Regions from separate parts of the Paraburkholderia sp. XV genome, predicted to be linked through region 1. Evidence: predicted binding sites of a transcription regulator. Region 1 holds the regulator's gene; each other region holds the start of a gene.
The links. Region 1 encodes HrcA, which represses chaperone genes, less so after heat shock. Its sites were predicted from a motif close to TTAGCACTCNNNNNNNNNGAGTGCTAA; they were not measured.

Region 2: the regulator HrcA is predicted to act here: its motif matches at 2,246-2,272, upstream of KFO72_RS19115 (co-chaperone GroES).
Region 3: the regulator HrcA is predicted to act here: its motif matches at 5,289-5,315, upstream of rpoH (RNA polymerase sigma factor RpoH).
Region 4: the regulator HrcA is predicted to act here: its motif matches at 2,030-2,056, upstream of groES (co-chaperone GroES).

The regions. Positions count from the first base shown of each region.
Region 1 is NZ_JAGUUD010000012.1:33,743-41,148, forward strand. Features, by position in the region: gene glnE (bifunctional [glutamate--ammonia ligase]-adenylyl-L-tyrosine phosphorylase/[glutamate--ammonia-ligase] adenylyltransferase) at 1-1,193, shown strand, start outside; gene recN (DNA repair protein RecN) at 1,250-2,917, opposite strand; gene KFO72_RS09290 (NAD kinase) at 3,005-3,907, opposite strand; gene hrcA (heat-inducible transcriptional repressor HrcA) at 4,189-5,208, shown strand; gene hemH (ferrochelatase) at 5,358-6,428, shown strand; gene KFO72_RS09305 (RNA-binding S4 domain-containing protein) at 6,504-6,911, shown strand; gene KFO72_RS09310 (hypothetical protein) at 6,883-7,044, opposite strand; gene grpE (nucleotide exchange factor GrpE) at 7,392-7,406, shown strand, end outside.
Region 2 is NZ_JAGUUD010000037.1:52,414-59,819, forward strand. Features, by position in the region: gene cysC (adenylyl-sulfate kinase) at 1-63, shown strand, start outside; gene groL (chaperonin GroEL) at 198-1,838, opposite strand; gene KFO72_RS19115 (co-chaperone GroES) at 1,882-2,172, opposite strand; gene KFO72_RS19120 (hypothetical protein) at 2,881-3,093, shown strand; gene KFO72_RS19125 (hypothetical protein) at 3,197-4,339, opposite strand; gene KFO72_RS19130 (MFS transporter) at 4,777-6,174, opposite strand; gene KFO72_RS19135 (methyl-accepting chemotaxis protein) at 6,228-6,977, opposite strand.
Region 3 is NZ_JAGUUD010000035.1:58,052-65,457, forward strand. Features, by position in the region: gene nagE (N-acetylglucosamine-specific PTS transporter subunit IIBC) at 1-712, shown strand, start outside; gene cydX (cytochrome bd-I oxidase subunit CydX) at 784-903, opposite strand; gene cydB (cytochrome d ubiquinol oxidase subunit II) at 930-2,066, opposite strand; gene KFO72_RS18545 (cytochrome ubiquinol oxidase subunit I) at 2,134-3,723, opposite strand; gene cydP (cytochrome oxidase putative small subunit CydP) at 3,713-3,985, opposite strand; gene rpoH (RNA polymerase sigma factor RpoH) at 4,299-5,234, opposite strand; gene KFO72_RS18560 (acyloxyacyl hydrolase) at 5,584-6,147, shown strand; gene KFO72_RS18565 (nuclear transport factor 2 family protein) at 6,193-6,576, shown strand; gene leuA (2-isopropylmalate synthase) at 6,704-7,406, opposite strand, start outside.
Region 4 is NZ_JAGUUD010000056.1:11,555-18,960, reverse strand. Features, by position in the region: gene groL (chaperonin GroEL) at 45-1,685, opposite strand; gene groES (co-chaperone GroES) at 1,699-1,989, opposite strand; gene KFO72_RS23930 (acyl-CoA dehydrogenase family protein) at 2,272-3,555, shown strand; partial or broken gene KFO72_RS23925 (nitroreductase family protein) at 3,454-3,684, opposite strand; gene KFO72_RS23920 (ABC transporter permease) at 3,752-4,579, opposite strand; gene KFO72_RS23915 (ABC transporter substrate-binding protein) at 4,572-5,762, opposite strand; gene KFO72_RS23910 (ABC transporter ATP-binding protein) at 5,791-6,555, opposite strand; gene KFO72_RS23905 (acyl-CoA dehydrogenase family protein) at 6,552-7,406, opposite strand, start outside.

The DNA.
Region 1 (7,406 bases):
TCGGGCGGCGCGGCGCCTATCTTGCGCTGCTGACTGAATATCCGCAGGCGCTGCACCGCGTGCTGTCGGTGCTGGGCGCGTCGCGCTGGGCGGCGGGCTATCTGATCCGCCACCCGCAATTGCTCGACGAACTGCTCGACGACGAAGCGATGGCGAGCCCGTTCGACTGGCCGGAGTTCAAGCGCACGCTGCGCACGCGGCTCGCGGCCGCCGACGGCGTCGAGCAGCAGATGGATTTGCTGCGTCATGCGCATCAGGCCGAAGTGTTCCGCATCCTGCTGATCGATCTGGCCGGCAAGCTGAGCGTCGAGCATGTCAGCGACCGTTTGTCGGAACTCGCGGATGCCGTGCTCGACGTGACCATCGAGGCCGTCTGGAACCAGTTGGCCAAGCGCCATCGGGAGGTGCCGCGCTTTGCGATCATCGCGTACGGCAAGCTGGGCGGAAAGGAGCTTGGCTACGCGTCGGACCTCGACCTGATCTTTCTGTACGACGATCCGGACGACAACGCATCCGACATCTACGCAACCTTCACGCGCCGGCTGATCACGTGGCTTACCACGGCGACGGGTGCGGGCACGCTGTTCGACGTCGACTTGCGGTTGCGCCCGAACGGCGAATCGGGCCTGCTCGTGACCGATCTCGACGCGTTCCGCCGCTATCAGCTGCGCGAGGGCGATGCCGCCAACACGGCGTGGGTCTGGGAACACCAGGCGCTGACGCGCGCCCGTTACTGCGCGGGAGACCCCGCCGTCGGCGCGCAGTTCGAGGCGATCCGCGAACAGGTGCTGACCACGCCACGCGACGCCGCGACGCTTGCCGCCGAGATCGTCGACATGCGGCGGCGCGTCGAGGATGGCCATCCGAACCGGACCGAACTGTTCGATCTGAAGCACGATCGCGGCGGCATGGTCGACATCGAGTTCGCCGTGCAGTACTGGGTGCTGCTGCATGCGGCGCGCGATCCCGAGCTGATCCGCAATACCGGCAATATCGCGCTGCTGCGCGAGGTGTCGCGCTTCGGCCTGATGAGCGGCGAGGAAGCCGACACCGTGGGCGCGGCGTACCGGACCTACCGGAAGCTGCAGCACAAGCTGCGGCTCGACGGCATGGAGAAGGCGCGCGTCGAGCCGCACACCGTCGAGAACGAACGCGAGGCCGTGCTGCGGCTGTGGCGGCGGGTGTTTGGCTGACGCTGCGCAGCGGCGCGGGCGTTGAAGCCCGCGCCGTGCCATGACTGGCGGGCGCTTTACGCCGTGGTGAGCATTTCCTTGGCGTGCTTGCGCGTGGTGGCCGTGATTTCCAGGCCGCCCAGCATGCGCGCGACTTCCTCGATACGGCTCGACTTGTCCAGCGACGTCACCGTGCTGACCGTGCCGTTCTTGCCCTTGCTGCTCTTTGCGACCTGGAAGTGATGATCGCCGCGCGCCGCGACCTGCGGCAGGTGCGTCACGCACAGCACCTGGCGCTGCTCGCCGAGCTGATGCAACAGGCGCCCGACCACTTCCGCGACACCGCCGCCGATTCCCGTGTCCACTTCGTCGAAAATCAGCGTCGGCGTCGGGCTGGCCGCGCTTGCGATCACCGAGAGCGCGAGACTGATACGCGCCAGTTCGCCGCCAGAGGCCACCTTCGCCAGCGGCCGCAACGGCACGCCCGCATGGCCGGCGACGCGGAATTCGACCTGCTCCATGCCATGCGCGCCGCCGTCGGGCAGCGGCACCAGCGCGACTTCGAAGCTGCCGCCTGCCATCGACAGTTCCTGCATGCCCGTCGTCACTGCGGCGCCCAGCGCCTTCGCGGCTTTCGCGCGGGCCTTCGACAGCACCTTGGCGTCGGCGAGATACGCGTCTTTCGCCTTTGCCTCGGCGGCGCGCAGCGCGTCGAGGTCGGCGGCGGCGTCGAGTTTCGCGAGTTGCGCGCGGCGCTCTTCGTGTTCCTGGGGCAATGTTTCTGGTTGCAGCCGGAATTTGCGGGCCGCCGAGTGCAGCGCGTCGAGGCGCTTCTCGACCTGGGCGAGCCTGTCGGGATCGAGTTCCAGCCGCTGCGCGTAGTGGCTCAGGGAATACGCCGCTTCCTGTAACTGGATTTCGGCGGGTTCGAGCGCGGCGAGGGCGTCGTTCAGCGCCGGATCGATCCCGGCGAGATCGCGCACCTTCGAGATGACGGACGACAAATGACCGAGCATCGCCTCGTCCGATTCGGACAGCGCCGACAGCGCACCCTGCACACCGTCGATCAGATTCGCCGAATGCGACAGCCGCCGGTGCTCGACGTTGACTTCTTCCCACTCGCCGGGCTGCGGCGAGAGCTTGTCGAGTTCCGCGAGCTGCCATGCCAGACGCTCGCGTTCGAGTTGCAGTTCGCGGTCCTTGCTCTGCGCGGTCTCGACGGCCTGCGCCGCGTCGCGCCAGCTACGCCATGCGCGGGTGACGGCGGCCTTCGTGTCGAGCAGCCCGGCATGCGTGTCGAACAGCTCGCGCTGCGCGTCGGGCCGCATCAGCAGTTGATGCGCGTGCTGGCCGTGAATATCGACGAGCATTTCGCCGACTTCGCGCAGTTGCGTGAGCGTCGCCGCCGTGCCGTTGATGAACGCGCGCGAGCGGCCGTTGCCGTCCACCACGCGGCGCAGCATCACCGTGTTGCCGTGCTCCGTCTCGCTGGCGGAGAGCGCCTGTTCGTCGAGCCACGCGTCGACCAGCGGATGCGTGTCGAATTCGGCCGTGATGTCCGCGCGCGCCTCGCCGTTGCGCACGACGCTCGCGTCGGCGCGTGCGCCGAGCGCCAGCGCCAGCGCGTCGATGAGAATGGATTTGCCGGCACCCGTTTCGCCGGAAAAGACTGTGAAGCCGCTGTCGAATTCAAGGTCGAGCGCGGCGACGATGACGAAGTCGCGTATCGAGAGGTGGCGGAGCATGGCTCGTCTGTGTGGCGTGGCTGGCGTGAGTTGGTGTGGTGTGTTGTCGTTACGCTCGGACTTGCAGCAGGCCGCGCTGGCAGATATTCAGTCGCGTGGATCGTCTTCGTGCGACGGATATTCGTTCCAGTGCAGCTTCTTGCGCAGCGTCGCGTAATAGCTGTAGCCGACAGGATGCAGGAAGGGCACGGTATGGCGCGAGCGTCGCACGTCGATCGTGTCGTTCAGTTCCAGCGCGGTGAACGACTGCATGTCGAAGTTCACATTGACGTCGCGGCCCGAGATGATCTGGATGCTGACCTTGGAGTCGTCCGGGATCACGATAGGGCGGTTCGACAACGCATGCGGAGCGATCGGCACGAGCACGAGCCCCTGCAGCTGCGGGTGCAGAATCGGCCCTTGCGACGACAGCGCATAAGCCGTCGAGCCCGTCGGCGTCGCGACGATCAGCCCGTCCGAGCGCTGGTTGTACATGAAGCGGCCATCCACGGACACACGCAGTTCCGCCATACCCGAAAAGCCCGAGCGGTTCACGACGACGTCGTTGAACGCGAGCGCGTGGTAGATGGGCTGGCCGTCGCGCATGATCCTCGATTCGAGCAGCGTGCGCTCTTCGCGCTCGAAGGTGCCCGACAGCATCTGCGGGATGATCTCGCGCATGTCGGTGAACGGGATGTCGGTGATGAAGCCGAGCCGCCCGTGGTTGATGCCGATCAGGGGCGTCCGGTATGGCGCCAGCTGGCGGCCGATGCCGAGCATCGTGCCGTCGCCGCCGAGCACGATGGCAACGTCCGCGCGCGCGCCGATCTCCGCCGGACGCAGCGCAGGCCATTGCGTCACGCCGATTTCCTGGGCGGTTTCCGCCTCGAACACGACGTCGAGACCGAGCTTGCCGATGCACGCGGCGAGCGCGGTCAGCGGTTCCCCGATGCCCGGCGTATTGCTGCGCCCGATGAGCGCGACGGTCTTGAACTGGCTGTTAGCTTGCATGCCGGCATTACACCATAGGTGGGACCTGAAAAGAACCGTGGAACGCGGCGGCACGCCCGTGGGGGCTGACGCGCGACGGCCGCGCGATGCCGGCCAGCCTTCGCCGGATTATCGTTAGAATGGTGAAGTCCTCATGACAGACGTGACGACTGTCCGGACTCATGCGATGTGGCTTCAGCGTGGGCGGGGTGCCGCGCAGGGCGCGCAAGGCTGTCGAGCCGCCGCGCCTCGTGCCGCCGCGCGCTCGCCGCCATCCGGTGGTTACGCTAAAATTTTTCGCCATGCTAGATCCTCGAGCACAAACCCTTCTGAAAACGCTGATCGAGCGGTATATCGCCGAAGGTCAGCCGGTCGGCTCGCGCACGCTTTCGCGGTACTCGGGGCTCGAACTCAGCCCGGCGACGATCCGCAACGTGATGTCCGATCTCGAGGAACTGGGGCTCGTCATCAGTCCGCATACGTCGGCGGGACGCATTCCAACGCCGCGCGGCTACCGGCTTTTCGTCGACACCATGCTCACCGTCGAGTCGGCCGCCGACGAAGACGCCGTGATGCGCGCAGTGAAGACCACGCTGCAGCCGGGCGAGCCGCAGAAAGTGGTCGCGGCCGCCGCGAGCGTGCTGTCCAACCTGTCGCAGTTCGCGGGCGTGATCCTGACGCCGCGCCGCAGCCATGTGTTCAAGCAGATCGAATTTCTGCGCCTGTCCGACAAGCGCATCCTGCTGATCATCGTGACGCCGGAAGGCGACGTGCAGAACCGCATCATGGCGACGCAGCGCGATTTCTCGCCGTCGCAGCTCACGGAAGCCTCCAATTACATCAACGCGCACTTCGCGGGCCTGTCGTTCGACGAGGTGCGCCTGCGTCTGCGCGAGGAAATCGACGAACTGCGCGGCGACATGACCACGCTGATGCACGCGGCCGTCACCGCGAGCACGGACGTCACGGATACGGGCGAAACCGTGCTGATTTCCGGCGAGCGCAATCTGCTCGAAGTGGCCGACCTTTCGTCGGACATGGCGCGGCTGCGCAAGCTGTTCGATGTATTCGATCAAAAGACGAGTCTCCTTCAGTTGCTCGACGTGTCGAGCCACGCGCAAGGCGTGCAGATTTTCATTGGCGGCGAGTCGAACCTCGTCCCGATCGAGGAAATGAGCGTGGTGACCGCGCCGTACGAGGTGAACGGCAAGATTGTCGGCACGCTCGGCGTGATCGGCCCGACGCGCATGGCCTACAACCGCGTGATTCCCATTGTCGACATCACCGCGCGACTGCTTTCGATGACGCTCAGCCAGGGGTAGCGCCGAGTCCGGCATGGTGTTCATCATGCGCGGCGTTTTTCGCCGTGCCAATTGGCCGAACGGCCAGGTATCGGCGGCAGACCGCCCCGCTATAATGGGCTTCCCGATTCATTACGTGCCGCGCGCCTGCACGGCTCTTTTTCTTGCCTATGCGCTTCGACCTCGAGCGGCCCTCGCAGAATGCTGCGGCACATCGTGTCGCCGTGTTGCTGATCAACCTCGGAACGCCCGATGCGCCGACGCCTCGCGCCGTGCGGCGCTATCTCGCGCAGTTTCTGTCCGATCCGCGCGTGGTCGAGATCCCGTCGTTCGTGTGGCAAATCATCCTGCGGCTGCTGATCCTGCCGTTTCGCGGCGCCGCCTCGGCGAAGAAGTACGCCGCCGTCTGGATGCCTGAAGGCTCGCCGTTGCGCGTGCATACGGAAAAGCAGGTCGAAGGGCTGCGGCATCTGCTGCACGTGAACGACTACACGGTGATCGTCGACTATGCGATGCGTTACGGCACGCCCGGCATTCCCGCCATGCTCAACCAGCTGAAGCTGGCGGGCGCCGAACGCATCCTGCTGATGCCGATGTATCCGCAGTATTCGTCGTCGACCACGGCCACGGCTTTCGACGACGCGTTCGCTGCGCTCAGGCGGATGCGCAACCAGCCGGAGATCCGCACCGTGCGCCAGTACGCGGATCATCCCGCCTATATCTCGGCGCTCGCGGCGCAGGTGAACCATTATTGGCATGTGCACGGCCGCCCGGACTTCGCGGCGGGCGACAAGCTGGTGCTGAGCTTTCACGGCGTGCCCAAGCGTACGCTCGACCTGGGCGACCCGTATCACGAGCAATGTCAGCAGACGGCGTCGCTGCTGATGCACGCGCTGGGGCTCACCACTGTGGAATGCCGCGTAACGTTCCAGTCGCGCTTCGGCAAGGCCGAATGGCTGCAGCCTTATACGGCGCCTACGCTGAAGGAATTGGGCGCGGCGGGCGTGCATCGCGCGGACGTATTCTGTCCGGGTTTCACGGCGGATTGCCTCGAGACGATCGAGGAAATCGGCATGGAAGTGCGTGACGAATTCGTGCACGCGGGCGGGAAAGTTTTTCACGCCATTCCTTGCCTGAACGCATCGCCTGCGTGGATCGCGGCGCTCGGCGAGATCGTCGCGCAGCACCTGCAAGGCTGGCCGGTGCAGGTGAGCGCGCCGCAAAGCGCGTCTGTTGCCTGAACTTTTCCGCGTCCGGCATGCAATCTGCATTCGTGTATCGGCTCATGGCGTCTGGAAACGCCTGAAGAAGGACTGATGAACTACAAGATTTCCACCGAACCGGGCGCTCGCTTGCGCATCGACAAATGGTTGTGGGCGGCGCGCTTCTTCAAGACGCGTTCGCTGGCAACCGATGCCGTCGAGAAAGGCCGGGTGCGGATCGGCGGCGCAAGTGTGAAGCCGGCCAAGGATGTGCGGGTCGGCGATCTGGTCGAGATCGAGATCGAACGGATCGTGTGGCAGATCCAGGTGCTCGGCGTGTGCGACGTGCGCGGACCAGCGAGCGTCGCGCAGACGCTTTACGTGGAAACCGAAGAGGGTAAGCAGAAGCGGCAGCAGGAAAACGAGCGGCGCAAGACCTATCGCGAGCCGGCCGCCGAATTGCACGGGCGGCCGACCAAGCGCGACAGACGCGTCATCGACAAATTTTCGCGTGAGGGTTGAACAGCTGTTCCATCGTCGCATGAACGCCACCATATTCAGTGGTGTGCTCGTTGACGACGCCGGACATGCAGATGGTCGTGGTGCCTGCGATAAGTACCAATGCGACCACCGATATAGCGAAGGTCAGTTTCACGGTACTCCCCCATGGAGATTGCAAGCGGAAACGGGCGATTCAGCTGGTAGTAAGCCGTACGTCAGATTAGGGTTAACGTGCCTTTTCGGACGCCTGAGTTGAGTTTAGGACACTCGCGCAGTGCGCTCAATCTCAATATGATGCCGCGTTCGCCATGCTTGTTACGCCAGATTTCCGGGCCCCTGCAAGGTGCAAAAAGCATCCGCGGGAGCCTTGAAATACGGCGTGCGCACCCTTACCTGCACCGTTGATGCGCGGCCGGCATGTTGTATTGGCACAACGCTCATCGAGCGAGTCCCGTTAAACTGCCGCCGTTTTTTGGCCATATCTATTTGAATTTCAGCGACATGGAAAACACGCAA
Region 2 (7,406 bases), on a different contig from region 1:
GAAACGGATAGCGTGTCGCGCGTGCTCGATCATTTGCGCCAGCACTTTCTGCTGCAACGCTGAACGCTTCGCCTGCATGCCCGTTAGCCAAACCTGAAGCACCAAAAGAAAAACCCGCATTGCTGCGGGTTTTTCTTTTTGGCATGAGAAGCGCACTTCGCGGCGCGCCTCTCACATGCATTCCAGTTACCTGGAAATTACATGTCCATGCCCATGCCGCCCATGCCGCCGGGCATGCCGCCAGGCATCGGTGCATCTTCCTTCGGCAGTTCGCAGACAGCTGCGTCCGTCGTCAGCAGCAGGCCAGCAACCGAAGCTGCGTTCTGCAGTGCCGTACGCGTCACCTTGGTCGGGTCCACGACACCAGCTTCCACCAGGTCACCGTACTCGCCCGTTGCCGCGTTGTAGCCGTAGTTGCCCTTGCCTGCTGCAACTGCTGCCACCACGACGCTGGCTTCTTCGCCGCCGTTCGTGACGATCTGGCGCAGCGGCTCTTCCATTGCGCGCAGAACGATCTTGATACCTGCGTCCTGGTCAGCGTTGTCGCCCTTCACGCCAGCGATCGCGCTGCGTGCACGGATCAGTGCAACACCACCGCCAGCCACGATGCCTTCTTCCACAGCTGCGCGCGTTGCGTGCAGTGCGTCTTCGACACGTGCCTTCTTTTCCTTCATTTCGACTTCGGTCGCTGCGCCAACCTTGATCACTGCAACGCCGCCAGCCAGCTTGGCCACGCGCTCTTGCAGCTTTTCACGGTCGTAGTCCGACGTCGCTTCTTCGATTTGCGTGCGAACCTGCTTCACGCGCGCTTCGATGCTTGCTGCTTCGCCAGCGCCGTCGATGATCGTCGTGTTTTCCTTGCCCACTTCGATACGCTTCGCTTGACCCAGTTCGTTCAGCGTTGCCTTTTCGAGCGTCAGGCCGGTTTCTTCAGCGATGACCTGACCACCCGTCAGGATCGCGATGTCTTCCAGCATTGCCTTGCGACGGTCGCCGAAGCCCGGAGCCTTGACAGCCACCGTCTTCAGGATGCCGCGGATGTTGTTGACGACCAGCGTAGCCAGTGCTTCGCCTTCGACGTCTTCAGCGATGATCAGCAGCGGACGGCCAGCCTTCGCGACTTGCTCCAGAACCGGCAGCAGATCACGGATGTTCGACACCTTCTTGTCGTGCAGCAGCACGAACGGGTTGTCGAGGACGGCGACTTGCTTGTCCGGGTTGTTGATGAAGTACGGCGACAGGTAGCCGCGGTCGAATTGCATACCTTCGACAACGTCCAGCTCGTCTTGCAGCGACTTGCCGTCTTCGACGGTGATGACGCCTTCCTTGCCGACCTTGTCCATGGCTTCAGCGATGCGATCGCCGATCGACGTGTCGCTGTTCGCCGAGATCGCGCCAACCTGTGCGATTTCCTTGTTGGTCGTGCAGGGCTTGCTGATCTTGCGCAGCTCTTCGATTGCTGCTGCGACTGCACGGTCGATACCGCGCTTCAGGTCCATCGGGTTCATGCCCGATGCGACGTACTTCATGCCTTCGCGAACGATCGACTGGGCCAGAACCGTTGCCGTCGTCGTACCGTCACCGGCGTTGTCGCTGGTCTTGGAAGCGACTTCCTTGACCATTTGCGCGCCCATGTTCTGGAGCTTGTCCTTCAGCTCGATTTCCTTCGCGACCGAGACACCGTCCTTGGTGACCGTCGGGCCGCCGAAGCTGCGTTCGAGAACAACGTTACGGCCCTTCGGACCCAGCGTGACCTTCACTGCGTTGGCGAGAATATTCACGCCTTCAACCATCTTGGCACGGGCGGAATCGCCGAACACGACGTCTTTAGCTGCCATATTCTAACTCCTTGAATTCTTGAGAATGAACCGGGACAAGTGATTACTTGTTGACAACGGCCATGATGTCTTCTTCGCGCATCACCAGCAGTTCGTTGCCGTCGACCTTGACGGTCTGGCCTGCGTACTTGCCGAACAGAACGCGATCGCCGACCTTGACGTCGAGCGCGATCAGGCCGCCCTTGTCGTCACGCTTGCCCGGGCCGACTGCCAGGATTTCGCCTTGATCCGGCTTTTCTGCTGCGGCTTCGGGGATCACGATGCCCGACGCGGTCTTGGTTTCCTGATCCAGACGCTTGACGATCACGCGATCATGCAAAGGACGAAGGTTCATGGATAGATCCTCTCTTGATTGGGACTGAAGAACGCTGAGGTATGCCGGCTGGCGCCGCCAACCAGCGGAGTTGTTAGCACTCTCGTGCGGTGAGTGCTAATTATATGGACGAGGGATTACAAATTCAAGAAGAGACGGAGGAAGACAGAATGATATCGCCCATGCGTCGGTCGGCGCGGTTCGCCGCCGACTTCGAAAAGGTCGGCAAGACAAAAATAACTCATTACAAACAATGACTTACTGATATGCAGTAGCTTGTGAGCACGGCGGGAAAGGCTCCGGGATGCCGCACTCCTCTCCAGATAGCGGCGTCTAGGTGAAATCCCGTAAGCGCCCGTCGTTCGGGGCCTGACGCATTCTCACCGCCCGATCCCGTCCCCACACATCGAAGCCAAGACCTGCGTTTTGCGCCGCGAGTCCCGTTCGCCAGTGGCGCCGATGCAAGCCACGTGACCGTGCAAATCGGCCAGCAACCCGGTGTCTGAAAAGCCCCGCATCCCGCTTCCGAATACTGTGCGATGACGCACAGGTATATCGGACCGCAATCGATAAGATCGACCCGAAATCGTAGATATCCGAAATAAACGGCGCGGAAGGCGAGCGTCCGTTTTCGGCTGTCATATGAACGCCAGACATCGTCACGACACGGCTCGGAACCCCGTTTCCCGATGGAACCGGATGCAGCCGGATACAGCCATTAAAGGTTGAATGATGACCAACGCCATCCATGCCGTCCGTCAGTTTCAGCCCTTCCTGGAGTATCTGCGGGAGGGAAAGCAAAGCCGCTCAGCGAGCACGCACGTCGAAAAGGCCGATCTGATGACGATCGAGCCGTCCAGTCACGTCGTGATTTCGCGGGAAGGCCGGCAGCGGCTGGCGGCCGAGAGTCAGACCGCGCAGCCGTTCGATTGGGAAATATAGGATTGATTGCGCCGCGTCTATGCGTCGCGGCCGTTTCGCACTTGCCGGGCGGCGACGAGCAGACCGACCGCGGCGCGCAGTTCCCTGCGCCCACGCGACACCCTCACTTCGTGGTCACCGACGCAACGGGCGAACCGCTTCCCCCGTCCGGCGCGTGCATGGCGCTCGTCTGCGCATCGCCGCCATCGCGGGCTGGCGCCACCCAGGCGGCGGGCGCCGCATTGTTCGCTGACGGACGGGCGGCGCTGTCCGTTGGCGTGCCCGGCGGCAAGGGTGGAAGCGTCGGCAATCCCGTCGGCAATCTCGTCGGTGCACTGTTGACAACGACGGGCGGCGGTTTGCGCGGCGCGGGTGCGGCTTTATCGCCTAGCGGCTTCCATCCTGTCGAAAGAACCGCCCGCTGAAGCAAAGCCTGAGCCTCCACGCTGCCGGCATCGATCGCCAGCGCCTGGTTGGAGAGTTTGAATACACAACTCCATATCTTGTCGTTTGCGCAGCTGTTCGCCACGCCTATCGCAACGTCCCGCTGGTTTTCCCGATCTTTGACGTCGCGTTGCATCCGCAATGCGTCAGGGTTGCCGGGTGCCAGCAACAGCGCGTCCGCCACGGCTGCTTTCGCCTGCGTCAGATCGTTTCGCGCGAAACCTGCCCTTGCGTCGCTCAACGCATCGGAGATCGTCCGATGCGACTGCGCGCCGCCCGGCGCGCGAGATGTGACTGGCTGCGCGATCCTGTCGACGGTGGGCTGGCCGTTGACGTCCGTCGAAGACACACTCTCTTTCGACGGCGGCAGGTACTGAGGTATCGGGCTGCTCGGTGCGTCCGCGCCTGCCGACAGTTCGCCGCCCTCGGTGTTCCGCGTATGGCCGTGCCCAAGCCACAGATAGCCGACCACGCCGAGCAGAACCAGGCCTGCCAGCGGTATCGCGCCCCGCGTGACGACCCAGCGATACACAGCTTGTGGCAGCGACGCGGGCACCACGTCCAGCGAAAATTCCGTCTCCCCTGCCCCTTGCCACACGACGTTCGGCGCAGCACATTCCGTCGGGTCGTCGACGACTGCGGGTGCCCGGCGAGTGTGCGCGGGGACAGCCCTCAATTGCGCCTGGGCACGCTTTGGCCGGTCGGCCTCGAGCGGGCGACTCACGCCGCAGTAGGGGCAGAAGTTGACATACTGGTACAGCACGCCGCCACACGTGGTGCACGGCGTCGGAAATCTCAAGGCGGGCGTCGTTTCGGCAGACATGCTTGAACCCCAACCAATTGTGCGCGATGCCATTTCGGCAGACTCGGCGTCGGACTGAAGACAGACCACAGAGTGAGCGGAACTCGCCATCCGCTTTCGCGGGAAAGCGGACAGCCCGGCCGCAGGGCCGGTAACTGCGCAACAGAGTGCTTTATCGCATGTCGTATCGGGCGACGGTGTTAGCTATCGCACATACGTTACGAACTTATAGAAGAGGACGAATCTAGCTCGGGACTTTTCATCGCCCTATGTGGGCGCAAGACGCTTTGCAGAAGAACCATCGCACCCGGGAAATGAAAAACGGCTGCCCCAAGAAAAACATGGCGGCCTTCCCGTCACAGAAGGTCGCCATGCTGCGCAGACGCCGGATCAATCGACAACAGAACGACGTATCGGCGTCCGCGTCACCGGGTGAGAACAGAAACTAGGTCAACGCATCAAACTCCGCTATCTACCCGCACGCCCGCGCGAATCGGCTCGACGACCACATGTGCCTCCTTCGGCAGCGCCCATTCCAGCCACCGCGCGCGATGCAGCACCACGAGCCCGAACGCCAGCGCCGCCAGCACGCCGAACGTCGCGAAGCCCATCTGATAGCTGCCCGTACCCTCCTTCGCGATGCCCATGATCACAGGCAGATAAAACCCGCCGATACCGCCTGCCGCACCGACGATCCCCGACATCAAGCCCGTCTTGCCCTTCCAGCGCTGCGGCACCAGTCGAAACGTCGCGCCGTTGCCCAAGCCGAAGCACACATACATCGCGATCAGCAACGCAATGCCAGCCGACATCGGCGGCATCCATGCCGCGAACAGGAAGTCGCACGCCGAAATCGCCGCGAGCAGAATCACCAGCGCACGCACACCCGAAATACGATCCGCGACCAGACCGCCGACAGGACGCACGAGCGCGCCAATGCAAGCCAGCAGCGACATGAAGAGCCCGGCTTCGAGACGCGGCATCTGATACAGCGAAATCAGCAGCGTCGTCACATACGACGACATGCCGACGAATCCACCAAACGTAATGCTATAGACCAGCATCACGACCCACGTATCGCCCTCGACGAGCACGCTGCGATAGTGCTTCGGCAGCACCGCGATCGCGAGCAGCGCGCCGAGCACGGGCAGCAGCAGCACGCCCGTCTTGCCCGCGCCGAACACGCCCGCATGCACGGCAACCACCAGCGCGACGAGACCCACCAGCGTCACGATGAAACTGCGCATCGCGCGCACGCCGCTACCCGACTTCTGTCCCAGATCCTTCGCCCAGAAGAACAGCGCGATAGCGGCAAGACCCAGGAGCGGCAGCGCTGCGCCCGCAGCCTTTGCCCAGCCGAAGTGATCCGCGAGCGCGGGGAACATGAAACCGTCCAGCACCGCACCGATGTTGCCCGCCGCCGCCAGCCCCAGCACCAGACCCTGCACTTTCGGCGGATAGTTGCTGCCCGCCATCGGCAGCGCAACGGCGAAGCTCGCGCCGCCGACACCGAGAAACACGCCCAGAATCAGCAGCAGCGTGTACGACGGCGTGCCGGGCATCAGCAGCAGCACGACGGAAGGAATCGCCGACAGCGCGATGCCCATCAGCGCAACACGTCGTCCGTCGCAAGCCTGATAGAGATTGCCGAGCGTCACGCGCAGGATTGCCGCGCCGAGCACGGGCACCGCGACGAGGAAGCCCAGTTCCGCGGGCGACATCGCGATGTCCTTGTGAATGAACGGCGCGAGCGGCCCGAACATCACCCAGACGGTGAAGCCGGTATCGAAGTAGAGGAAGCACGCAAGCAGCGCGCGCCAGTTACCGCTCGCAAGCGAATTCAGCAGGTTTTTCATGGGTCTCTCTCATTGAACGAAAACAGGGCTGATGCGTGAGGTCGAGCTAAGAACTAGGGGACAGCACGTTCGGTAGCGCGGGGCCGCGCAGACTGCGCGACGTGATGCGCCGGTTTTCGGGGCGCGCCGCGCCGCGACGATGGGTCGTCGCCGTCGCGATCAACGACGCTGTAGATCAGCGTGTCCATCTCTTTGATGATGTCGGCGAGCACCGTCGTGATGACGGCGAACTCGCGGCCATACGAGCCCGCGCGCGCCGCCGAAATGCGCGCATTCAACGCGACGATATTTGCCTGCATCGAGATGCTCGACAGCTGTTCCGCGATCGCGGCCTGACGGCGCTGCGTTGCCGCCTCGATGCCGCGCATCTCGTTCTGGTACGCAAGCGTGATGTCCTGCAGCAGTTCGAGCAGCGGCGTCGCCTGCGCGACAAGGGCATCGACATGCTCGCGCGCCATCTCGTCATTCGCCTCGACGCGCGCGACCGTTTCGTCCGTCAGCGCGATGAAGCGCTGCACGCGCTCATCCGCCTTGCGCGTGCCGTAATAAAGCTGCTGTAGCGCTTCCGAGAACACGCCGGGCAAATGATCATTGCCATTCACAAGCACGCGATGCGTCGCCGCAAACGTCGCGAGGCATTCGCGCGTGATGGCGAGCGCATTCATGTCGCCATGCGACGCAAGCAACACATGCAGCACGATGCGTTGCGAAAGCATGCGCTGACGGCCCGACAGATTGATCAGTTCGCCGATCGTCTGTCCGGACACTTCACTGCGCTGCGTGGTGATCTGCTCGTTCGTCATGCTGGATCGCGCCGATGCGCGCCTTTCGGTTGCGCAAAAAAAAAGCGTCCCGAAGCGCACGCGCGCCGCCCGATCGCATGGATCGAACGCTCCTCGCACGTTGCGTTTCGGGACGCCGTTGCCCCATCGGTCCGCTCGCATTGCGAGCGTCCCTGAAAAAACCGGAATTCGTTGCAGCCGCCATTGGCCACGCGGCGGATAACGCAATAGGTATGCCATCGGCGTGTTTTCGGCCGATGCATGCGTGGCGAAAGGGACTTGACGGTGCGCTTGCGAAGCGCGCAATCGCTTGCTGGACGGGGCGTGCGCGTGTTCCTGGATGGTTCGCGGTGCCTGCTGCCGTTACGTCCCGCCAATGAAAAAGCGCCCTGTTCAGGGCGCCTGTGCGCGCCTCAACGAAGCGCGCCGATGCTGTGGCGTGGTGCAGCG
Region 3 (7,406 bases), on a different contig from region 1:
CGGCCTGTTCCGCTTCTTCATCCGCAAGTTCAACATGGCGACGCCGGGCCGCGAGCAGGAAACGCCGGAAGTGGCCAATGAGTCGTACGCGTCCGCCGGTTATGTGGCGCCTGTCGAAGGTGCGGCGGCCGCGTCGGGCACGCGCGCGCAGCGTTACATCGCGGCGCTGGGCGGTGCGGCGAATCTGTCGGTGGTCGACGCCTGCACGACGCGTCTGCGTCTGTCGGTGGTGGATTCGGAGAAGGTGTCGGAGAACGGGCTGAAGTCGATCGGCGCGCGTGGCGTGCTGAAGCGCGGCGGCGGCAACGTGCAGGTGATCATCGGACCGGAAGCGGACATCATCGCCGATGAAATCCGCACGACGATCGCGAGCGGCGGCGCGGCGGCTGCTGTTTCGACCGCTCCTGTCTCGGCCAAGGCGGCTGCCGCTTCGGCGCCCGCTGCCGCTGTCGCCACAGGCAACGGCCCGCTCGATCCGGACCCGCTGCGCTGGCTCGCGGTGTTCGGCGGCGCGACCAATGTCGTTTCGCTGGAAGCCGTCGCGGCGACGCGTCTGCGTATCGTCGTGCGCGATCCGTCGGCAGTGGATCGCCAGCGTCTCGACACGCTGAGCGTCGCGTGGGTGTCGACGGATACGTTCCACATCGTCGTCGGCGACGATGCGCAGCGTTACGCGCAGCAACTGTCGACGCGCCTGACGGCAATGGCCTGACGTTCGTCGCGGCCTGAGCCTCGAGCAATGGAAGTCGGCGCCCTGCGGGGCGCCGATTTTCGTTTACGCGCTTACCGTCGGTCCGGATTGGCGTCCGGGTCGACGGCGTTATTCGCTTCGAGCCACATCACGTTGATGATGCCGAGCGCGAGCGCGAGTCCAATACCGAGAATCCAGCTGAAGTACCACATGGTTCGCTCCTCTTGCGCGCGGCGTGTCAGTACATCGAATGATGGTTTTGCTCGATTGCGTCGGCCGTCACCTTGCCGCGCATCACGCGATACACCCAGCTCGTGTAGATGAGTATCAGCGGCAGAAAGATGATCACCGCGATCAGCATGATCTGCAGGGTCATCTGGCTCGATGTCGAATCCCAGACGGTGAGGCTGCTGCGCCCATCGAGCGACGACGGCATGATGAACGGAAACATCGAAAAGCCCGCCGTCAGGATTACGCCGATCACCATCAGCGATGTCGACAGAAAGGCGCTGCGCTCGAAGCGCGAACTTGCCAGCAGGAGCGCGAGCACGCCGCCGACCACGCCCGCGACGGGCGCCGCGACCATCCATGGATACGTCGCGTAGTTCGTGAGCCACAGGCCCGGCGCGCCGATCACGTTTTTCAGCAGCGGATTCGCGACGGTGTCGAATGGCGCGGGCTCGGTGATCTGAAAGCCGCCGATCAGCGTCGCGATCAGCACGCCCCCGATCAGAAACAGCGCGACTGCGACCAGCGACGCAATGCGCAGCGCAATCGACGCGCGCCGCGCGACGACACCATCCGCCTTCATCTTGACGAACGCCGCGCCGTGGGCCGCCAGCATCGACACGCTCACCACGCCGCACAACAGCGCGAACGGATTGAGCAACTCGAAGAAGCTGCCGTGATAGGTGACGCGCAGATCCTGATCGAACTGGAACGGCACGCCTTGCAGCAGGTTGCCGAACGCGACGCCGAACACCAGCGCCGGCACGAAGCCGCCGACGAACAGCGCCCAGTCCCACGCGCTGCGCCAGCGCGGATCATCGCGCTTGCCGCGATAGTCGAAGCCGACCGGGCGGAAGAACAGCGCGAACAGCACGAGCAGCATCGCGAAGTAAAAGCCCGAGAACGATGCGGCGTAGACGAGCGGCCACGCGGCGAACATCGCGCCGCCCGCGGTGATCAGCCAGACCTGGTTGCCTTCCCAGGTCGCGCCGACCGTGTTGACGACGATGCGCCGCTCCGCGTCCGTCTTGCCGATGAACGGCAGCAGGATCGCTGCGCCCATGTCGAAGCCGTCGGTGAGCGCGAAGCCGATCAGCAGCACGCCGACGAGCACCCACCAGATCACTTTGAGGGTTGCGTAATCCATAGCGATGTTTCCTCGTGTTTTCGTGCGACAGCAAGCGCGTCGCGGTCGAAGCCGCTATCCAAGCCGCTCATGCCGCCGTATTCGCGCCGACCGCCGGCTTACTGGCCTGCTCGTGGTGGTAGCGCCCCGTATGCAGCGACGATGGACCAAGCCGCGCGTACTTGAACATCAGCGTGATCTCGATGATGAAAAGCGCGGTGTAGAACACCACGAAGCCTGCGAGGCTCAGATACAGATCGCCCGCCGTCAGGCTCGACGCCGATAGCGAAGTTGGCAGAATGCCTGCGATAGTCCACGGCTGGCGCCCGAGTTCCGCAACGATCCAGCCGAACTCCGCCGCGAGCCACGGCAGCGGAATCGCCCACACGGCCCAGCGCAGGAACCAGCGCCGGCTGTCGCGCAGCAGCGAGCGTTGCGCGCAGAAGAAGAACGCGAGCACGAAGGTGGCAAGGAACAGGATGCCGAGGCCGACCATCAGCCGGAACGACCAGAACACGGGCAGAACGGGCGGCACGGTTTTTTTCGCGGCCTGTTTGATCTGCTCGGCGGAAGCGTCGGTGACGTTCGGCGTGAACTGCTTGAGCAACAGGCCGTAGCCGAGGTCCTGCTTGTGCTGGTCGAAGGCGGCGTGCGTGGCGTCGCTCGCGTCGCCTTGCTTGATCTTTTGCAGCGCGCCGTATGCGAGCATGCCGTTGCGGATGCGCGTCTCGTTGCGCGCCATCAGTTCTTTCAGACCGATGACCGGCTCGTCGAGCGAACGCGTCGCGATGATGCCGAGTGCGTACGGCACGCGCAACGCGTAGTCGGTGCGCTCTTCCTGCTGATTCGGAATGCCGACAATCGTAAATGGCGCGGGCGGCGGCGCGGTTTCCCATTCGGATTCGATCGCGGCGAGTTTCATCTGCTGCACTTCGCCTGTGGTGTAGCCGGATTCGTCGCCGAGCACGATCACGCACAAGGTGGACGCCAGCCCGAAGCCAGCCGCGACGGCGAACGAGCGCAGCGCGAAGTCGATGTCGCGGCGCTTGAGCAGATACCACGACGACAACCCGAGCACGAACATCGACGCCGTCACATAGCCCGCCGACACCGTATGCACGAACTTCACCTGCGCGACGGGATTGAATATCACGGCGAACAGGCTCGACAGTTCCATGCGCATCGTTTCGTAGTTGAACTCCGCGCCGACCGGGTTGTTCATCCAGCCGTTGGCGATCAGGATCCACAGCGCGGACAGGTTCGAGCCGAGCGCGACCAGAAACGTGACCATCAGATGCTGGATGCGCGACAGCCGGTTCCAGCCGAAGAAGAACAGCCCGACAAAGGTCGATTCGAGAAAGAACGCCATCAGCCCTTCGACGGCGAGCGGCACGCCGAAAATATCGCCGACGTAATGCGAGTAGTACGACCAGTTGGTGCCGAACTGGAACTCCAGCGTGAGACCCGTGGTGACGCCCATCGCGAAGTTGATGCCGAACAGCTTGCCCCAGAACTGCGTCATGTCCTTGTAGATCGGCTTGCCCGTCATCACGTAGACGCTTTCCATGATGACGAGCAGCCACGACAGGCCGAGCGTCAGCGGCACGAACAGGAAGTGATAGAGCGCCGTGACGGCGAATTGCAGACGGGAGAGATCGACGACGTCGCTAGCGGGCATGGTTGTCACCTTGAGTCGAAGGCGGCGGTGAGGCGGACGCCGGCACCGACAGCAGCGCCTGGGCGACCTGAGCAGGCGGCAGCGACATGTTCTGCGCCTGCGGATGATTGAAGAACGCGAATTTGAGCGCGAAAAGAAGCGCGAATTTGATCGCGAGCACGATCAGGATGTCGCGGGCGAATGTCGGACCGCGAGCCCACGCGACGATGCGGCTGGCGAATGTGCGGCGGGCGGCATTCCTGTGATCGAGCGTAATGGTCATGTTTTATGGGCAACGACATCGCGCCGGTTGACCCGGCAGGACACAGTGCGCATCACTCGCGGCACTGACGCATGCACAACCATTGTAGGAATGGGACGACGGACGGGCCCGCGTCATCGTGTCGCGAGGTGGTCCGTTTCTATCACTGATAATTCACGTTCTGCGCGAGGTCAAGACAATGTCTCGACATTGATGCGGATCGACGCAATATTTGACGACGCACAAGAAAAAGCCCCGCCTTCTTGCGAAGAGCAGGGCTCTGTTTCGAGACGGTGCCGCCGGAGGACCGGCGCGCACCGCTGCTTCTCTGAGGTTACGCGTACTCGGCCAGCGCCGTGCGCATTTTCTTCATCGCGCTTGCTTCGATCTGGCGAATCCGTTCGGCCGATACGCCGAACTCGTCGGCCAGTTCGTGCAGCGTCGAGCCGCCCGAACCGTCGTCTTCCACCTGCAGCCAGCGTGCTTCGATGATGCGGCGGCTGCGCGGATCGAGCGATTCCAGCGCGCTCGCGATGCCGTCGCTATGCAGACGGTCACGCTGACGCGCGGCCAGCACGGCTGTCGGCTCGCTGTGCGAGTCGGCCAGATAGGCGATCGGGGCGAATGCTTCTTCGCCGTCTTCGACCTGGCCTTCGAGCGCGATATCGCCACCCGACAGACGCGTTTCCATCTCGGACACTTCTTCGCGCTTCACATTCAGCTCTTTCGCCAGGCCCTCGATCTCGTCCGGCGTGAACGACTGCAACCCTTGCTTGTGGCTGCGCAGGTTGAAGAACAGCTTGCGTTGCGCCTTGGTCGTCGCCACTTTCACCATGCGCCAGTTGCGCAGGATGTACTCATGGATTTCGGCCTTGATCCAATGCATTGCATAGGACACGAGGCGCACGTTCTGCGTCGGGTCGAAGCGCTTCACGGCCTTCATCAGGCCGATGTTGCCTTCCTGGATCAGGTCGGCGTGCGGCAGACCATATCCGAGGTAATTTCGCGCGATCGACACGACCAGCCGCAGGTGCGACAGGACGAGCTTGCGAGCGGAGCCAAGATTGTTTTGCTCGCGGTATTCGGTGGCGTACTGGCGCTCTTCTGCCGGCGTCAGCATCGGAATCCGGTTTACGGCCTGGATGTAGGCGTCGATGTTGCCCAGCTGGCCGGGCAGAAGCGAAGCGTGCGAGAGCGCCAGTGCACCTGCCGGAGCGGCCTTAGCCGACGACGGGCTCAGAGTACTCGGAAGGGTCAGTGTGTTGCTCACGTAGCAAACTCCTTTATTCAGACAAATGTCCGCCAAAGCGGACCACGATGGATGTTAGCACTCTCATTTCCTGAGTGCTAATACTTAGAAGCCGTAGGGGCATGAGAGTTCCCTCTCTCCTATCGAAAATACACATTCAATAGCATAGTACCTCATCTGCGGGTTTGGCACCGACCGCTTAGCATTCGTCGGCTGCAGCAGGATTTTGCAATCGTCTGTAAGATTTTTTCGCAAACAGAAGCAGTGATTTGCGGCTTTCGGTTGTTATTAAAGGGTCCGATAGTTGCTTCTATCTCTAGAATGTCGCTGCACGATGTCCCTGCTAAACCTCGCATCCGGTGGACGCACGATGGAAAAAAAGAACAAGCGCTCGTTTAATCTGGCACCGAAATGTGTCGTCGTGGCAGCGCTTTTCGGCGTATCGAGTCTCGCCTCGGCGGACCAGTTCGGCATTCAGATTGCGGGCGGTGTCGCCGATCACCACGTTCGAAAACTCGACCTTGGCTTCGTCTGGGACCCCAATCTGACGTGGTGGGAAATCGGCGGCTGGCATTTCGCGCTGCTCGGCGAGGCGCACGCCGCGTGGTGGCATACGGACGAAGGCAACGTTCACGAGGATATCGGCGAGTTCGGCGTGACACCCGTAGTGCGGTTCATCAAGAGCGCGGGTTATTTCCGCCCGTTCATCGAGGCGGGCGTCGGTGTGCGGCTTTTGACGCATCCGCGCATCTCGTCGAATTACACGCTCAGCACCGCCTTCCAGTTCGCCGATATGGTGGGTGTCGGCGCACAATTCGGCGAGCATCAGCAGTACCAGTTTGGCTACCGCTTTCAGCACGTCTCCAATGCAAGTATCAAAGAGCCGAATCCTGGTATAAATTTCCAGCAGATTTACGTGCAGTACAACTTCTGACGACCGCTGCCGTTGTCGGCGCGGTCGTCGATAGGGGCGAACGCGATGCCGGCAAAAGTGATCGAAGCGATTCGCGGGCTCGAGCGCGATCGATTTCGCGCGATGGTGGAAGGAAACGGACAGCAGCTCGACGCGCTGCTGTCGGACAACGTCATCTACGTCCACACGAACGGCAAGCGCGAGTCGAAGCAGCAGTTCATCGACGCCATCACGGCCGGGCGCCGGCGCTATCGCCAGATCGAGGTGCAGTCGCAGGACGTGCTGCCTGTCGGACGCGAGACTTGCGTTGTCACGGGGCGCGCGCTGATCGAGATGGAAGCGAATAGCGGCGCGCTGCTCTTTCCGATCGCCTACATGGCGATTCAGGCGCAGGAAGACGGCAAATGGCAGCTGATCGCCTGGCAGGCGACGCGTTGCGCAATCGAGTGACGCGGATCGCGCCGTCACTCTCCACCTGACGGAGGCCGCCTCGTGAGCGGTCCATGCGCGCTGGCGACGCTTGAGTCGCCGGCGTTTGCGCCTCTGCGGTTTTCGGATGCCGTTACGTTACTTGACGTTACGCCGCGACCCGCCGGTCGACAGTCGCCCAACCCGCGCGATTGACGCCGCTGACGACGGCATCGACGACGGCCGTCATTTCGTCCTCCGCTACGCCGATGCCATGACGCATGGGCTGGTCGCCCACGCGGCTCGCGACGAACACGACCGTGCGGCCGTCCGTGGTGCGCGCCGCCTCGAACGACGTGATTTCAATGGCGTGTTTCGCCACCGCCGCCATTTCCTGCGCGACCGCCTTCGCATACGCCTCGTGGCCGTCGATGCTCGCCGCCGCCGTCGCGGGCACGGCAATCTCGCGCTTGTTCCAGCGCACCGTCGATCCGTTGACGCGCTGCGCCGGGCCGTCGGCCTCGAAGTATTCGCGGGCAAAGAGCGCGCAGATCGCGTCGCCCGTCACTTCCTCGCCGGATTGATCCGCCACCTTTTGCACCGCGTGGCTGAATTCGATCTGCACGCGCCGCGGCAGCGCGAAGCCCATGCCGCGCTCGACCAGATACGTCGCGCCGCCTTTGCCGGACTGGCTGTTCACGCGGATCACGGCGTCGTAGCTGCGGCCGACGTCGGCGGGATCGATGGGCAGATACGGCACTTCCCAGACGGCGTCGGGCTGCTGCTGTGCGAAGCCCTTGCGGATCGCGTCCTGATGCGAGCCGGAGAACGCCGTATAGACGAGATCGCCCGCATACGGATGACGCGGATGC
Region 4 (7,406 bases), on a different contig from region 1:
GGCGCTGACGCTTCACAGCGTCAGCGCACTCTCTCAACCGTGCGTCAGAAGTCGAAGCCAGGACCACCCGCGCCCGGACCGCCCGGCGCAGCAGCGGGCGCTGCGTCCTTGGGCGCTTCATGCACGGTGGCGTCCGTCGTCAGCAGCAGGCTGGCCACGGATGCCGCATTTTGCAGCGCAGTACGCGTGACCTTGGTCGGATCGACGACACCCGTTTCGACGAGATCGCCGTACTGACCCGTGGCCGCGTTGTAGCCGTAGTTGCCCGAACCTTCCGCGACCTTGGCGACGATTACGCTCGCTTCCTCGCCTGCATTCGCGACGATCTGGCGCAGCGGTTCTTCGAGCGCACGGCGCACGATGTTGATGCCGGCATTCTGGTCGGCATTCGCGCCCTTCAGCTCGGCGATCGCCTGCTTCACGCGGATCAACGCCACGCCGCCGCCCGGCACGATGCCTTCTTCGACGGCCGCGCGCGTAGCGTGCAGCGCATCGTCGACGCGATCTTTCTTCTCTTTCACTTCGATCTCGGTCGCGCCGCCCACCTTGATGACGGCCACGCCGCCCGCAAGCTTCGCCACCCGTTCCTGCAGCTTCTCGCGGTCGTAGTCGGACGTTGCCTCGGCGATCTGCGCGCGAATCTGCTTCACGCGTGCCTCGATGTTGACTTTCTCACCTGCGCCGTCAATGACCGTGGTGTTCTCCTTGCCGACCTCGATGCGCTTGGCCTGGCCCAGTTCGGCGAGCGTGGCTTTTTCGAGCGTCAAGCCGGTCTCTTCTGCGATCACCTGGCCGCCCGTCAGAATCGCGATGTCTTCGAGCAGTGCCTTGCGACGGTCGCCGAAGCCGGGCGCCTTGACGGCCACTGTCTTCAGGATGCCGCGAATGTTGTTCACGACCAGCGTCGCGAGCGCTTCGCCTTCCACGTCTTCTGCGATGATCAGCAGCGGGCGTCCCGACTTCGCCACCTGTTCGAGCACGGGCAGCAGATCGCGGATGTTCGAGACCTTCTTGTCGTGCAGCAGGATGAACGGCTCTTCGAGCACGGCGAGCTGGCGGTCCTGATTGTTGATGAAGTACGGCGACAGATAGCCGCGATCGAATTGCAGGCCTTCGACCACGTCGAGTTCGTCGGCCAGCGACTTGCCGTCTTCGACGGTGATCACGCCTTCCTTGCCGACGCGGTCGATGGCTTCTGCAATGCGCTGACCGATCGATTCTTCACCGTTTGCCGAGATGGTCGCAACCTGTGCAATCTCCTTGCTGGTGGTGGTCGGCTTGCTGATCTTCGCGAGTTCTTCGACGGCGGCGATCACCGCCTTGTCGATGCCGCGTTTCAGATCGAGCGGATTGAGTCCTGCCGCCACGTACTTCTGGCCCTCGCGCACGATGGCCTGCGCGAGCACGGTGGCCGTCGTCGTGCCGTCACCTGCGGCATCGCTGGTTTTCGACGCGACTTCCTTCACGAGTTGCGCGCCGATGTTCTGCAACTTGTCCGCAAGCTCGATTTCTTTTGCCACGGACACGCCGTCCTTGGTGACGATGGGACTGCCGAAACTCCGTTCGAGCACGACATTGCGGCCTTTCGGGCCGAGCGTCACCTTGACGGCATTGGCGAGCAGGTTGACGCCTTCCACCAGTTTCGAGCGTGCGTGATCGCTGAAAGCGACTTCTTTGGCTGCCATGATTGAATTCTCCTCAGGATTGAACGACCGCGACGATATCTTCTTCGCGCAGCACCAGCAGTTCGTTGCCGTCGACCTTCACCGACTGGCCCGAGTACTTGCCGAACAGCACGCGTTCGCCGACCTTCAGATCGGGTTCGATACGCTTGCCGTCGTCGCCGCGACGGCCCGGCCCGACGGCCACGATTTCGCCCTGATCCGGCTTTTCGGCGGCGCTATCGGGAATCACGATGCCCGATGCAGTACGGGTTTCCTGATCGAGACGCTTCACGATCACGCGATCATGTAACGGACGCAAACTCATCTGTTCCTTCCTTCCAGGCAAATGAAAAATGGGACTCTCGCTGGCACTCTCATGCGGCGAGTGCTGACTGAGAGCCGAGTATAAAAAGCGAGCTGTGCACGCTCCAATAATCGTTTTGCAGAAACTTAACCGGCCGCGCGAGATTAGCAATGCACGTAGCGGCGTATAGACACAAAGGTGCGCTACGCGGTCTGGCGCATATCGTTATCGGCTTTTGTTGGTTGCAGCGCCGTGTTGGCGGCGCTTAGTCTGGAGGGCTGTGAACCTGTCCGGAGACTGTCGATGAGTACGATTCCCGCCGCCCCGCACGACGCTGCCAGCGGCGCCGACGATGCGGAACTCGACGCACGCTTTGCGCCTGTATTCGAGCGGATTGCCGCCGGCAGCATCGAGCGCGAGCAGAATCGGGAACTCGCCTACGAAGCCGTGCGCTGGCTGAAGGAAGCGGGATTTACCGCGTTGCGCGTGCCGAAGCGTTATGGCGGCAGCGGCGTGAGCCTGCCGCAATTCTTTCGTCTTTTGACGCGGCTCGGCGAGGCCGATTCGAATCTGCCGCAGATCTTGCGGCTGAATTCGGGCTTTATCGAAAGCCGGCTCGAAAGCGATGACGAAGCACTGCGCGAGCGCTGGCTGCCGAAGATCGCGGCGGGCGAAACCGTTGGTGCGGCGATCTCCGAACGTACGGGCAGCACGCACAACACCGTCACACTGGTAGCGGACAAGGGCGGCAATGGCTGGTGGCTGAATGGCGAGAAGTACTACAGCACGGGCGCGCTCTACGCGGACTGGATCGACGTTGCCGCCCATGACGGCACCGACGACGTGCGCGTGGTGGTGCGCGCGGACGCACCGGGTGTCGCGCGCATCGACGATTGGGACGGATTTGGCCAGCGTCTGACGGCAAGCGGCACGACGCGCTTCGAGTCGGTGCATGTGACAGACGATCAGCTGCTGGTGCGTTACAAGGCGTCGGAGCCGCGCCGCAATACTTCATTGACGGCGTTCTATCAGACCGTCCATCTTGCGACGCTGACAGGCATTGCGCGCGCCGTGCTGCGTGACGGCGTGGCCTTTGCGCACGGGCACACGCGAACCTTCGGCGTACCTGGCCGCTCCAGTCCGCGTGACAATCCGCTTGTGCATCGCGTAGTCGGGCGCCTCGCCAGTCTCGCGTATTCGGCGGAGAGCATCACGGCATCGGTCGCGCGCTCGCTGGAAAGCGCCTATCAGGCGCGACTCGCAGGACACGCAACGAAGGAAACGTATATCGCGCTCGATATCGAGGCGTACCAGGCGCAGCAAATCGTGATCGAACAGGTGCTGGAAGCGGCAACGTTGGTGTTCGAAGTGGGCGGCGCCTCAGCAACCAGCGAAACGCGACGGCTGGACCGTCACTGGCGCAATGCGCGCGTGCTGGCTTCGCATAACCCGGCGATCCAGCGTGAAGCGGCCGTAGGCAATTATCATCTGAACGGCACGCCGTCCAACGAACGCTTCAGTCTCGCGCATTCGCGCAGTGAACTGGAGCGCGCAGTGGCCGGTCAAGCGGTTGCCGTCAACGGATAACTCGGTGAGAAAGCCGGGAAAGCGGTCCCCGCGTGCCGTGCCGCGACGCGCATGCACAAAGCGCCACGGTTGCGAGTTATACGAAGCGGGCGCCCGGCGCGCCGCTTCGAGGAAGGTCAGCAGCGAGGCTCAGGCGCATCCGACGTAACGGACCGGTTCACTGCGTGTCAACAACGCGTCGGCGTGATGCAGGGATCTACTGATCCCGCATCGCCACGTCACTCGACAGGCGCGCGGCAATGGCGCGCGCCGCGAGATCCAGCAGAAAACCCAGCACGCCGATTACGAGGATGACGGCCGTCAGCTCCGAATACGCGAGCCGGTCGCGGGTATCGAGAATCAGATAGCCGAGTCCCGCGCTCACGCCGAGCATTTCCGCAGGCACCAGCACGATCCACAAGATGCCGATAGCGAGTCGCACGCCAGTGAGCACATGTGCAGCGACGCCCGGCACATAGATATGCCAGAGCATTTCCGCGCGCGTGGCGGCGAGGCTTTCGCCAAGCTGGATCCAGCGCCGGTCCAGATGTGCGACGCCTGACGCCGTGCTCATCACGAGCGGCCACACAGCGGCGAACGCGAGCAGAAAATACACCGCACGATCGCCGACGCCGAGCGACATCACGGCCAGCGGCATCCACGAAAGCGGCGAGATCATGCGCAGGAATTGCAAGGTGGGCGAGAGCGTCTGTTCGAGCCAGCGCAAACGGCCGATGGCGAAACCCAGTGGCACGCCGACCACGAGCGCCCATGCAAGTCCGACGGCAATGCGCTTGAGACTGGTCGCCACATGCACGAGCAACTGATCGCTGGTGATAAGGGCAGGCAGGGCTTCCAGCGCGCGCTGCGGCGCGAACTGCGCGGCCATCGCGTTGTGGTCCGCGAGCAGCGTGACGGCGAGCCACCAGAGCGCCAAGGCGGCGGCCAGGCCCGCGGCGCCGAGCACGACACTGCGCCAATGCGCGGACGCCGGCCTGCGGCTGCGTACCGGTGACGAAGCGTCACGCACGAGCACGCTAGACAACGATCGTCTCCTTGCGGGAATAGCTGGCATCCTGACCGAACGCCGCGAGGCCGCCCGATGCTTCGATGCTCTTCTTCACGAAGCGGTCATCGACGAGATCGCTTGCGACCTGTTTCGGATCGAGCGACGCGAGGAACTGGCTCGCGCCTTCCACCTGGGTCGTTTTCAGCCGGCGCACGAGTTCTTCCGTGTAGCTTGGATACGGATAGGGCTGGAAGTCGATCCGCTTCGAGTTCCAGTCGGCGTGCTGGATCGCATGGTCGCCGAGATAACGGCCGTGATCGGCGGCCTGTGGCGCCAGCACGCGCGCGAGCAGTTGCGGTGCGTGCGGCGTGTAGTGATTCGGACCTTCTTTCGAGAGCAGCTTTGCGGCCTCTTGCGGATTGGCGCGCGTCCACAGTTGCGCCTTGACGATGGCATCGACCACCTTCTGCGACCAGGCCGCGCGCTGTGTCAGATCCTGCTCGTGCATGAAGATCACACAGCACGCGTGATTGCGCCACACGTCGCCCGTGAAACGCAGAATCTTGCCGACGTTCAGTTGCTCGGCGGCCGCATTGAACGGCTCGGCGACGATATAACCCGCAATCTGTTTCGACGCCAGCGCGGGTGGCATGTCGGAAGGCGGCATGACGATTAGGTTGACTTCCTTCGGCCCGGGCGTACCCGAATGCTTCAGCACGGGCGTGAGGCCCTGCGCGCGCAACAGGTCTTGCAGCACGACGTTATGCACCGAATACCAGAACGGCACGGCAACCGTTTTGCCGCCGAGATCCGCCACCGTGTTTACCTCGGGCGAAACCGTCAATGCCGATCCGTTCACGTGATTCCATGCCACCACCTTCGCGGGTGCCTTGCTGCCATAGCGTGCCCACACTGTCATCGGAGAAAGCAGATGCACCACGTTGACCTGTCCCGACAGGAATGCCTCGACGAGTTGCGCCCAACTGCGCAACAGCGTGGGCTTTTCCGCCCGGACGCCTGCTGCGTCGAAATACCCGTTGTTATGGGCGACGAGCAGCGGCGTTGCATCGGTGATGGGCAGGTAGCCGATGCGCACGGGCGCATCGGGATCGACGGCAGCGCGCGCGTCGAGCGATTTCAGCAGCGGCGCCGCGCCTGCGACGGTGAAGAGTGACGCGAGCTTGAGCCATTCGCGTCGTGACATCGGTACGTTGCACATGAAGATTCCCCGCTTGTGTGTGCCGGATTCAGGCTGCCGCTGATATCGAGTTTTGCAGCGCCTGAAGGATGGATATGCGCAACTCGCCGAGCGAGCGCAACTGGGTGTGGCGCGGCTGCGGCAGTTCGATTGCCCAGCGTCCGACGAGCGTGCCGCGATTGCCGAGCAGCACGATCTGATCGGCGACCAGCAGCGCTTCGTCGATGTCGTGCGTGACGAACAGCGCGGATGCGCCTGTGTTGCGCACGGCGGCGACCAGAAGCTGCTGCATGTCGGCGCGGGTCACTTCGTCCAGCGCGCCGAACGGTTCATCGAGCAGCAATGCGCGTGGCTCGCGCGCGAGGCAGCGTGCCAGCGCGACGCGCTGCGCCATGCCGCCGGAGAGCTGCGACGGCAGCCAGTGACGGGCATGTTCCAGCCCGACGGCGGCCAGCGCTTTCGTCACGCGTTCCTTGCGGACCGTGCGCGCGAGTTGCGGTTGACGCGCGAAGGTCAGCCCGAAAGCCACGTTGCGCTCGACCGTGAGCCACGGCAGCAGACACGGATCCTGAAACGCGAGAGCGACTTCGGGGCGCGGTCCATCGACCGTTGCGCCATCGACGCGAATCGCGCCGGACGTGGTTCGCGTCAGGCCCGCGATGGCCCGCAATAGCGACGACTTGCCGCAACCGCTCGGTCCGAGCAGCGCAACGAGTTCGCCCGGCGCGACCGCCAGGTCGACGCCATTCAGCACACCGCGCGTGGCATAGCGCAGTGTGACGCCGCTCGCGACGATATGCGCGCCTTGCGTCATGCCGCTGCCGCCCGTCGATGCCGCGCGAGTTGCGACTTCAGTTGCACGAGGCTCGGCGTCACGATGGGAATGAACGATGCCTCGCGCACACGCCGCGCGCCGCCGCTCTGACCACGCAGATAACCGCGCCCACCCGTCGCCTGCACTTCGAGCGAGACGGCTTGCGTGACGGTATCGACGAGTGCGATGCGCAGTTCGAACATCGTTGCGGGCGCGTTGAAGAAGGTGCCGTCGAGCACGCCCTGCTTCAGTTGCGACGACTGATTGGCGAGTGTCGCTTCCAGCTCGTGAATTTCTTCATGGATCGATCCGCGCGACGCTTCGCTCGCTTCCAGCGTGGCGAGCAACGCGCGTCGCGCGAGTCCGATCGACATTCCGCATTGCAGGCCGAGAAATGCCGGACGCACCCGGGCGAGCCAAACGGGTGCGTTGGCGGCGAGGCGATACGTGTCGTCGAGCACCGTGCCGTTGACGCGCAGCGCAGCCGTATTGCTCGCGCGCAGGGCGATCAGGTCGAGATCGTCGCTGCGCTCGACGCCGGGTGCATCGTGCGGGATTGCAAAGATGGAGGGCGGCGAGCCGTCGTCGTGATCGAAGGCTGCGGCGGCGATGAAGCCTTCACGCCGCAGGTTAGTGATCCACGGCAGGCTGCCGTTCAGCGCGAATGCGTCGCCGCTGCGTGCCGCGTGCATCTGCAAGGGCTCGATATCGGACAGATACTTCATCGCATTCGACAACCCTGTAGCGCCCGCGATCTCGCCCGCCAGAAGCGCTGCCAGCCACCGTGTGCGCAGTGCCTCGTTCTCGCTTTGCAACACGTATTCGATGAAGGTGCGATGCCCCCACAGAAC